Regions from separate parts of the Thermostichus sp. OS-CIW-32 genome, predicted to be linked through region 2. Evidence: riboswitches for the same ligand, from Rfam matches in the RefSeq annotation. Region 2 holds a riboswitch; the other holds the start of a gene.
What was found. A riboswitch is a leader RNA that binds a small molecule or an ion and turns the genes downstream of it on or off. The one in region 2 is predicted to bind cobalamin.
Positions count from the first base shown of each region.

Region 1: it holds a riboswitch for cobalamin, as region 2 does, so the genes downstream of both, ACVWY8_RS04675 (sirohydrochlorin chelatase) here and ACVWY8_RS02290 (TonB-dependent receptor plug domain-containing protein) in region 2, are expected to answer to the same signal.

Region 1 is NZ_JBSSDD010000002.1:431,283-436,217, reverse strand. It holds gene ACVWY8_RS04680 (heavy metal translocating P-type ATPase) at 1-1,916, shown strand, start outside; cobalamin riboswitch at 2,015-2,150, shown strand; gene ACVWY8_RS04675 (sirohydrochlorin chelatase) at 2,181-3,224, shown strand; gene ACVWY8_RS04670 (SPFH domain-containing protein) at 3,322-4,221, shown strand; gene ACVWY8_RS04665 (PAP/fibrillin family protein) at 4,218-4,847, opposite strand; gene ACVWY8_RS04660 (L-threonylcarbamoyladenylate synthase) at 4,884-4,935, opposite strand, start outside.
Region 2 is NZ_JBSSDD010000001.1:494,914-499,848, forward strand. It holds gene rsmH (16S rRNA (cytosine(1402)-N(4))-methyltransferase RsmH) at 121-1,032, shown strand; gene ACVWY8_RS02285 (hypothetical protein) at 1,209-1,757, shown strand; cobalamin riboswitch at 2,086-2,238, shown strand; gene ACVWY8_RS02290 (TonB-dependent receptor plug domain-containing protein) at 2,281-4,251, shown strand; gene ACVWY8_RS02295 (DUF1636 domain-containing protein) at 4,380-4,787, shown strand; gene ACVWY8_RS02300 ((2Fe-2S) ferredoxin domain-containing protein) at 4,799-4,935, shown strand, end outside.

The sequences.
Region 1 (4,935 bases), on a different contig from region 2:
TGCTGGGGATGGACATCCCGGGCTTTCCCATGTGGCTGCACAATCCTGGGTTGCAGTTGCTGCTGACGGCTCCGGTGCAGTTTTGGGTGGGCAAGCATTTTTATCGAGGCGCTTGGGCCGCTTGGCAACGGCGCTCGGCGGATATGAACACGCTGGTGGTCTTAGGGACGAGCGCGGCTTTCTTCTATTCCATTTTCCCAACGGTTTTCCCCGACTCTTTCCATCGGCAGGGACTGCATCCCGATGTGTATTACGAAGTGTCGGCGGTGGTCACCACCTTGATCCTGGTGGGCAAGTGGATGGAGCAACGGGCCAAAAGGCAAACCTCTGAGGCCATTCGCAAGCTGATCGGGCTGCAACCGAAAACGGCGAGGGTAATCCGCCAGGGGGTGGAGCAGGATGTCCCCATTCGGGAGGTGCAGGTGGGGGATTGGATCCGGGTGCGCCCCGGTGAGAAGGTGCCGGTGGATGGGGTAATCCTAGAGGGATCCTCCACCCTCGACGAGTCGATGGTGACCGGCGAGAGCCTGCCTGTTGTCAAATCGGCGGGGGATGAGGTGATTGGGGCAACGCTGAATCGGACGGGCAGCTTTGTGATGGAAGCGCGGCGGGTGGGCAAAGACACAGTTCTGGCCCAGATCGTGCGCCTGGTGCAGGAAGCTCAGGGATCCAAAGCCCCAATTCAACAGTTGGCGGATCGGGTCACCTCCTGGTTTGTGCCGGCGGTGATTGGGGTGGCAGTTCTAACTTTTGTGCTCTGGTGGGTGCTGGCCGATAACCCGACACTGGCCTTGGTGAACACGATTGGGGTGCTGATCATCGCCTGCCCTTGTGCGCTGGGGTTGGCAACCCCCACCTCGATCCTGGTGGCCACGGGACGAGGGGCAGAATTGGGGATCCTGGTGAAAAGTGCCGACAGCCTGGAATTGGCCCACCACTTGCGCACGGTGGTCTTGGACAAAACCGGCACCCTGACCGAAGGTCGCCCTACCGTCACCGATATTTGGGCTAATGGCTCCTCTCCCCTGACGGTGTTGCGCCTGGCAGCGGCAGTGGAGCGGCACTCGGAACATCCTTTGGCCCAGGCGGTGGTGCAGAAAGCCGAAGCGGAAAAAATTGCCATCCCTCCTGCCCAGCATTTTCAGGCAAGGATAGGCAGTGGGGCAGAAGCCTGGGTGGAAGACCAGTGGATCCGCATCGGTCGACTGAGCTGGCTACAGGAGATGGGGATCCCCTGGGATCCCTCTTGGTCAGAGCGGGTTCAGAATTGGGAAAGCCAGGGCAAAACGGTGATCGGCGTAGCCCAATCCCAGAGCCTGGTGGGGCTGTTGGCCATTGCCGATCCGCTCAAACCCACCTCTCCTGAGGCAGTGCAACAGCTGCAACAGATGGGTCTAGAGGTGATCCTGCTAACCGGGGATAACCCCACCACGGCCCAAGCGGTTGCTCGGCAAGCAGGCATTCAGCGGGTAATTGCCCAAGTCCGTCCGGATCAGAAGGCAGCTTACATACGCAGCCTAAGACAACCGCGACGGCGGGTGGCGATGGTGGGAGATGGCATTAACGATGCTCCGGCTCTGGCAGAAGCCGATGTGGGGATCGCCATTGGTACAGGTACGGATGTGGCGATGGCCGCCAGCGATATTACCCTCATGTCGGGGGATCTGCGGGGAGTCGCCACAGCCATTCAACTCAGCCGGGCCACCCTCAACAACATCCGCCAGAACCTCCTCTTCGCCTTTATCTACAACACGCTGGGGATCCCGATTGCCGCTGGGGCGCTCTATCCCTTTACAGGCTGGTTGCTCAACCCTATGCTGGCGGGGGCAGCCATGGCCCTGAGTTCCGTTTCGGTGGTCGCCAATGCCCTGCGCCTGCGACACTTTCGAGCCCACAGACCGGCAGGCCGGCGTTAGGCCCTCACCCCCAACCCTTCCTTTGAGGATGAGCCTGCTGGACCGCTCATGTCTCGGGGCTATCTTCTGGCAGACAAGAACATCCCCCCCGGGAGCTTGGTGAATGGCAAGAGGCAAGCTAACCTAAAAGGCTCAGGCAGACTGGGGAAAGCGCGGTGCAAGTCCGCCACTGTGACGCAACTGTGATGGGATCCCTCCCTCAGCCAGAACACCCACCTGCCGTTGTCCTGTACCCCTTGCGATTCACAAGGAACGGAGTTTTTTGTGTTGAATACCCTCAGTGTTTCCCCTCCGCTTGCGGTTGGGCAGTCTCCTGTTGTCCCCCTGCCCCTGTTGCTCATCGGCCACGGATCCCGCGACCCCCAAGGGCAGCAAGCCTTTCTGGAGCTAGCCCAGGCTTACCAAGCTCTCACCCCCCATCGACCGGTGATCCCCTGCTTTCTGGAGCTGACCCAGCCAACCATTGCCCAGGGGGTAGAGCAGTGCTTGGCCCAAGGGTGGCAGGAGATCGTGGCCCTGCCGCTGTTGCTGTTTGGGGCCCGCCACAACAAGTTCGATGTGACGATGGAACTGGATCGCCTGCAGGCCCTCTATCCCCAGTTGCGCATTCGTTACGGTGGGCCGCTGGGGATCCGCATCGAGATCCTGCAACTGCTGCGAGACCGATTGGCTGCTCTGATAGCTGCCCAACCGCGGCGGATCCCAGAGGCAGAAACCGTGCTCCTATTTGTGGGTCGCGGCTCCAGCGATCCCGAGGCCAATGCCGAAGCCTGTAAACTGGCTCGGCTGCTTTGGGAAGGATCTGGGTTTGCCGCTGTGGAAACTTGCTTTATCGGCATTACCCATCCCCGCCTGCCCGTGGGATTGGAGCGGGCCTTGTCCTGGCATCCGCGCCGGGTGATCGTGCTGCCCTACTTTCTGTTTACGGGGGTGTTGGTGAAAAAAATCGAGGCGGCAGTGGAGAAACAACGACAACGACAGCCGGAAATCGACTGGCTGATGCTGCCGGAATTGGGCCTTGTGGATACGGTGCTGCACAGCCTGCAGCAACTGGAGCAGGAAGCCCTACAGGGCCAAACCCAAATGAACTGCCACCTGTGCAAGTTTCGCCTGGCCGTGAGCGCAGAGGTCAGAGCTGGATCCAGCCATCACCACCCTCACGAGCCTCATGACCACCATCACGGGCACGGATCCCATCACCATCCTCATTCCCACCCTCACCCTCAGCACGGCCACACCCACGCAGCGGCTGGGGATCCCTGGGCCCAATTAGAGGGCTACCACCAACGGGCATGGCAGGTGCCCTGAGAGGGAAACAGAGGCTGCTGGCGGGATAAACTGAGTGCAGACAGGCCATTTTTGAACCTGGTTTTCCCGCTCTAGCGGTTGTGATGACGAAAAAACGATGATGCTCTCCCGCTCCTCTTGGGTTTCAGGTGCCGCTGCCGCGGGGAGCGGGATCTTTGTTTTCGCCCTGGTGGTGGGGCTGCTGGATCAGATCCTGCCCACCCTGCCCAAGGTTTCCCTCTCCCTGGCCGGGATCCCTGGGATCCTGGCTGCCGCTGGGGCCTCCTATGGGGCCTGGCGGGTGGTTCAGATGGGTCTGCAATCGGCTTCCTGGAGCGACTTTCGAGAATCGCTGGTGGCGACCCTATCTCCCTTTGATCCTGCCGACCACGGCGGCGAGCCACGACAACCTAAGGGGGATCCTCGCCCTTGGCAGGTGGCTCAGGAGATCCGGCAAACCCAGCTCCGCCATCAAAAGATCCTTGACCGCATCAAGCAGCGGGTGAAAGCCGAAATCCAGACCTGTGAACGCGCCCAAGCCCAACTGCGCAGCGAGCAGCAACGGTCTCGAGTCCTGCAGGCCCAAGCCCAACAGTTACAACAGCATCTGCAAAACCTACAAACATCTTCCCCTTCTCCAAGCTCCGAGTCGACCAAACCCACGCCAGAGCAAGCGCTGCGCCAAAAGCTCCGCCAACTTCAATCCCAGGTCACCACCCTGAAAATAGAATTGGAACGCCAAAGGACCCAACTGCAACACGCAGAAGCAGAGCGGGCTCAACTCCAGCAGCAGCAGCAAAAACTCAAGCGCATCCTGCAGCGCAAAAAATTGGAAAATCGAGAGTTGCGCTCCCAACAGGCAGAATGGGCCCGGCAACTGGAGCAAACTCAACAGGAGCTGCAAACTTTGCGAGAGTCCTACCGCGCCTTGCAAGTTCTACAGGAAATAAGCTCCACCCTAACCCAAAACCCATCTCACGAAAGGGCGGAAACGGAGTCCTCTGGATCCTCCGACTAGCCGACCCGCTTTAGAACAAATACACTCCCCTCGCTGCCCCGACCCAGCCGCAAGTCTTCATCCAAATAGGTGATATCCAGCCAACCCGTTGGCTCGCGGCGGCGGATATCGATTTGAATAGCCGGGATTCGCTCTGGAGCCTGCTCGAGCAAATCGAGAAAACTCTCGATCTCGTAGCTCATCAAAGCTTGGGATCCGAGCACCAATCGCTCGAAAATCACCCTCACCCGGCGCTCAGATTCGGGGTAAAAGCGCGCTGATACAGCCAAGACTCCCCGTGGCACCCAAGCCTCCAGCCAACCGGATCCCTGGATCTCCGCCACGTTGAAGACCCGTCCAGCTTTGGCCCGAATACACTGGTAGATCTCGCCGGTGGTCAAAAAAGGCAACTGTGCCAGCCGCAGCAGAGCTGTGCTCGTGGTAAATAGGGTGAGCCAGTTCCCCTCCAACCCTTCAGCAGCAGATGTTGGTTTGGGGGTGGGGTTGAGCGCTTCTAGGGCGGCAATCTGAGACAGGATCTGGGCTTGCTGCTCAGGGGAGACTTTCCGGCCCCGGTCGGTTGCCTCCAGCAGGTGCAGCAGAGCCGATTTTTGCTGAGCCAGGGCCATGAGCACACTCCAAGGCATCAACCCCATTTTAGAGAACGCCAGATCCGGCTGCCCTTAACCGTCTTCTCCCACCAGTTTCAGGTTCAGATCTGCCACCTGCTCATAC
Region 2 (4,935 bases):
AACCCCTCTTTTCCCAGAGGATCACCTTAACAACATGGATTCCTCGGTCGGGGCCTGGCCTCGGCCTTTTTTTTGCAGATACTGAACTTTGTAGCAGCAGAAATAGAACCCCCGCAGACCGTGCTTGGCAAGGTGTATCAACACGACTCTGTTTTGACCGAGGAGGTGATGGCCTACCTGCAACCCCAGGGGGGCGGCACTTTTCTGGATGTGACGTTGGGAGGGGGTGGGCACAGCTTGGCGCTGCTGCGGGGGGGAGCTGCTCGAGTGGTGGGGTTGGATCGGGATCCGGCGGCTCTGCAGGCGGCGCAAGCGCGTTTTGCAGCAGAAGGGATCCCCAGTAGTCGCATCCAACTGTGGCACCTCAATTTTGCCGATTTCGATCTGCAGCAGCATGGCTTTCGGGATGAGCAGGGGCAGGGGATCCCCTTCGATGGCATCGTGGCCGACTTGGGGGTGAGTTCGCCGCAACTGGACTGCCCTGAGCGGGGATTTAGCTTTCGCGGAGAGGGGCCGCTGGATATGCGCATGGATCCCAGTGCCGCTCAGGAAACCGCTGCCGATTGGGTTAATCATCGCCCGGTCGAAGAGTTGATCGAGATTTTCACCCGTTACGGCGAAGAGCGATTTGCCCGCCGCATTGCCCATCACATCGAGCAGGCTCGTCCCCTCGCCACAACTACCCAGTTGGCCCAGGTGGTTTGGCAGGCGGTACCTCCGGCAGCTCGGCGAGGCCGCATCCACCCGGCCACCCGCGTCTTTCAGGCGTTGCGCATTGCCGTGAACCGAGAACTGGAGGCTTTAGAAACCTTGCTGGCCCAAGCCCCCACTTGGCTGAAACCCGGCGGCAGGTTGGCCGTGATCAGCTTCCATAGCCTTGAAGATCGCTTGGTGAAATGGGCCTTCCGCAGGGATCCCCGTTGGCAGGTGCTCACCCCCAGGCCCTTGTCCCCTTCCGAACTGGAACGGCAACGTAATCCACGGGCCCGCTCTGCCAAACTGCGAGTGGCTGCCCGCAGCAGTCAGATGTAGGTTTAGGTTGGTTCTCCCGCTCTCAAGAGATCGGCTACCGTGAAGCGGACAGCTGTCCTGCTGAGGCCGGGAATCGGGAGAAGGGGGTTGCTGTTGGGGGATGCGGGGAACTAGGGTGAAGCGGAACCGGCAGTCCTGCACCGTCGGATCCCTTGGTGTGTGTGAGGTTAAGCCCTATGGTTAGCCAGCCTTTGAACGCAGGTCTTGATCGTCCCAAGAGCCCTCGTCGCCACAGACAGCCTTCTGCTCTGAGCCGACCCCTCTCCGGTACAGTTCAGGCCAGCCGCACCCAGCCTTTGAATTTGAAGTTGAAATCAGCCCATCCTCGCAGCCAGCATCTTGCTTGGGCAGAACACCTAGCCTGGTGGAAGCAAATCTCCACAGGGATGGCTATCCTCTCCGGCGTTTCAGTGTTGAGCCTTTACAGTTGGACTGTGCATACCCAAAGCCGGTGGAGCCAGCGTTACCAGGTGTGGCAGCAGATGCAGCGCAACGAACGACAGTTTCTGCTGACTCAGGAATCCATCGCCAATTCTCTGCGGGAAATTGCCGACCGCTCCGAAATGGTGCCGCTGGTACCGGATCGGATGATTGAGGTGCCAATTGCCTCTCCCAGCCAAGTTAAACCGGATCCAGCCCACCAGGCAACGGCTTTGCCAGAAAGAGCGCTCCGCGCCGCTCACGCGACCGAAAAAGCCCCTCTTTTCTATCCGGTTGGGTACTAATTCATACGGATCCTGCCCATGACGGCTAGGCCAGCGTCCCCATCTTGCTTTCCCAAAAGCTGTGGGTCTTGTGAAGTCTCAGCGTATCTCTGTTCTCTAAAAGGCTAAGGGATCCCTGGGCCTCGCGATCTGGAGTAGCAGCGGGCTATCCTTCAACTGCTTACAAAGCAGTGAAGAAATCTGGCCTAAATGGGATGTGGCCCATCCGAAGCCCTGGGATTGCCGTTGGGATCCCGTTCACCCCTGGGGATGACATCCCCCCTGGCAGGATAGGAACTCCAGAGCAGGGGATGTATGATGCCTAGCACGGCTTTTTCGGAGCAATCGCAGAGAAAGCTGTACCGACAGGTTGTCCTGGGGATCAGCCAGGGCATGTAAAGGGGAAAGTCCGGTGCAAATCCGGCGCTGTGCCGCAACTGTGATGGGCTTGGGCTAGACCCATGCCCTCAGTCAGGATGCCCGCCTGCGGTTCTGGCTCGTCTTTCTTCCGCGTCGCACGGAATCAGGAGCTTCAAGAAAGAAAATGAATCCCATTCTAGGTCTCAGCCTGGCGCTGGGGGGTCTTGTTTTGGGGATCCCAGCGTGGGCGCAGCCGGCAGCTTCCCCGCCCTCAGCTCAAGAGGTTTTGGAAACCGGCGTTAGCGCCGAGATTTTAAATCAACCCGTCACCACGCCTTTTCGTCGCCCCGGCTTGCTGCGGGATTCTTCCCGCCCGGTTTACGTCGTTACCCGCCAGCAAATTCGAGAGCAAGGGGCAAGAACCGTTCAGGAGGCCCTGCGCTACCTGCCCGGGATCCTCAGCGACGGCACGGCAGGAACCCAGTTGGGAGCCCTTAGCTCCCAGTTTATGCGGGGAGGACGAACGGCCCAGGTTTTGGTGCTCTTGGATGGCCGCCCCATTAACGACCTGGGCTTTTTTGGCGGGTTCGATCTGTCTCAGATCACTACAGATGTGGTCGAGCGTATTGAGATCTCTCCAGGTGGGGGCTCCACCTTATACGGCTCCGATGCCGTTGGCGGGGTCATCAACATCGTGACGCTGGATCCAAAGCCGAGATCCGAGACTGTGCTGGAAGCGGCTATCGGCAGCTACGGTCTCAATGAGCAAGGGATCCAGAACCGCGGCCAGGTGCAGGATCTGGGCTGGGTGGTCAGCTATCGCCGTCTGCAGAGCAACAACGACTTTCCTTTTGAAATTAGGCGTTTGGGCAAAGCAGGCAGGCGGGAGAACTCGGCAGTGGAGTACCACAACCTACAAGCCAAACTCACCTGGCAACTGGCAGAAGGCCAGGTCCTAACAGGAAATGCCCTTTATCTCAATAAAGCGTTTCAGGTGCCTGGCAGCACCGAGTTTCCCTCCCCCGATGCAGTGCAAAACACCAACGACCTGCTGTTAGATCTCAGTTGGCTGTGGGATCAAGAGAGGGGATCCCTGCAAGCTAGGGTATTTTTTGACGACCTCAACTATCGCTTCAGCGCCCCACAAAGCCAGGGATCCCGGGATGAGATCCTGCGAACGGGGTGGGGATCCCAACTGCAATACACCTGGAAGGCTGCTGAAAACCTGGAGCTTACTCTAGGAGCGGATTACCGATCCGTTTCAGCTCGCAACACCACCTTCTCCTTTGCCAGGGGATCCACCAATGTCAACTACGACAATACCGTGAACCAAGGGGCCCTCTTTGCCCGCCTGGATTACAAGCCACAGCCCAACTTTTATCTCAACTTAGGTGTTCGCCAAGATTCGAGCAATCTGGTCAACGGTTCGGCCACCTCTCCTGCCGCAGGGATCCGCTGGGTTTTGGCAGAAGGCACCACCCTGAGGGCCAATTATGCCGGCAGCTTTCGCACTCCCTTGATCTCAAACCTGTTCTTTCGGCTGCGCGGCTTTTTTGAAGTCGACGGCAACCCCAATTTGCGCCCGGAGCGGGGAGAGAGTTTTGACATTGGCCTGGATCAGGCTTTGGGAGATTTTGGCCTACTGCGCTTGACCTTTGCCCATAACCGCATCCGCGATGGCATCACCTTTGTCAGCGCCGGCCCGCGCAGGGGAACCTACGAAAACATTGAGCTCGTGGAATACACAGGCATAGAAGCAGCCCTGGATTTGCGGCTGGGGGAAAACTGGACTCTTTTTGCCAACTACACCCTGAACGATCCCATCATCCGCTCGGCGCTGGATCCCAAAGCGGTTGGCAAACAGCTAGCCTTCGTGGGAGCAGACAGCTTCAACCTGGGCCTGAGCTACCGCGATGCAGAGGATCGGTATGCCTCAGTTTTCCTGCATCACATTGGCACTTTCTTTACCAACAACGCCAATACCCAATCTCTGCCCGGCTACACCAACCTGGCTCTGCGGGGAGGGATCCCGGTTGCAGAAAATCTCGCTCTCGAGGTGGGAGTCGATAACCTGCTGGATGAGCAATATGAGGTTTTCCCCGGCTACCCAGGAGTGGGTCGCACCGTTCGGCTTAATTTAAGGGGCCAATTTTAGAGCGACTTGAGGCTGACTTTTAGCTGTCTAACTCACTGCTGAATCCTTGGCCAAGACATTGAGATCGTCTTTGCCTCTTCTCACACCCTTTGCTTGGACAGAAACCTATGACTATATCAAGGAGCACCATGTCTCGATCAACTTCCCAGTTGCCCATCCAAGCTGGCAGCGCTGCCCAGCAACCCAGCAGCCATTGTCTTTGGGTTTGTGTCACTTGCGGATCTCGGTGGGTTAACGGCCAAAAAGAAGGGATTAGCAAGGGAGAAATGCTGCTGTCTGCCCTGCAATCCCAAACCCTCCACCCCCAACTAACTCTAAAACCAGTTGCCTGTATGAGCGCCTGCAGCCATGCTTGTGTCGTTGCGTTGGCAGCACCTCAAAAGATGACCTATGTTTTTGGAGATCTCGATCCAAAAGATGTGGATCTCATTCTGCAGACAGCAGAGCTCTACCTCACCAAGCCAGATGGGATCCTACCCTGGGCCGAGCGCCCTCTCAAAAAAGGGGTGATTGCTCGTATTCCACCACTGCACTGAGGAGCTTTCTCATGGCCACTTTTACCCCCTGGATAACCCCCCTCCATCAAGCTTGGCAGGAAGTTTCTTTGACGGGTTGGACAACCCTTTATGAAGGGATCCCTGCCCACATCGACTGCTTGGGGCCGTTGCTCTACGAGCTGTTTCA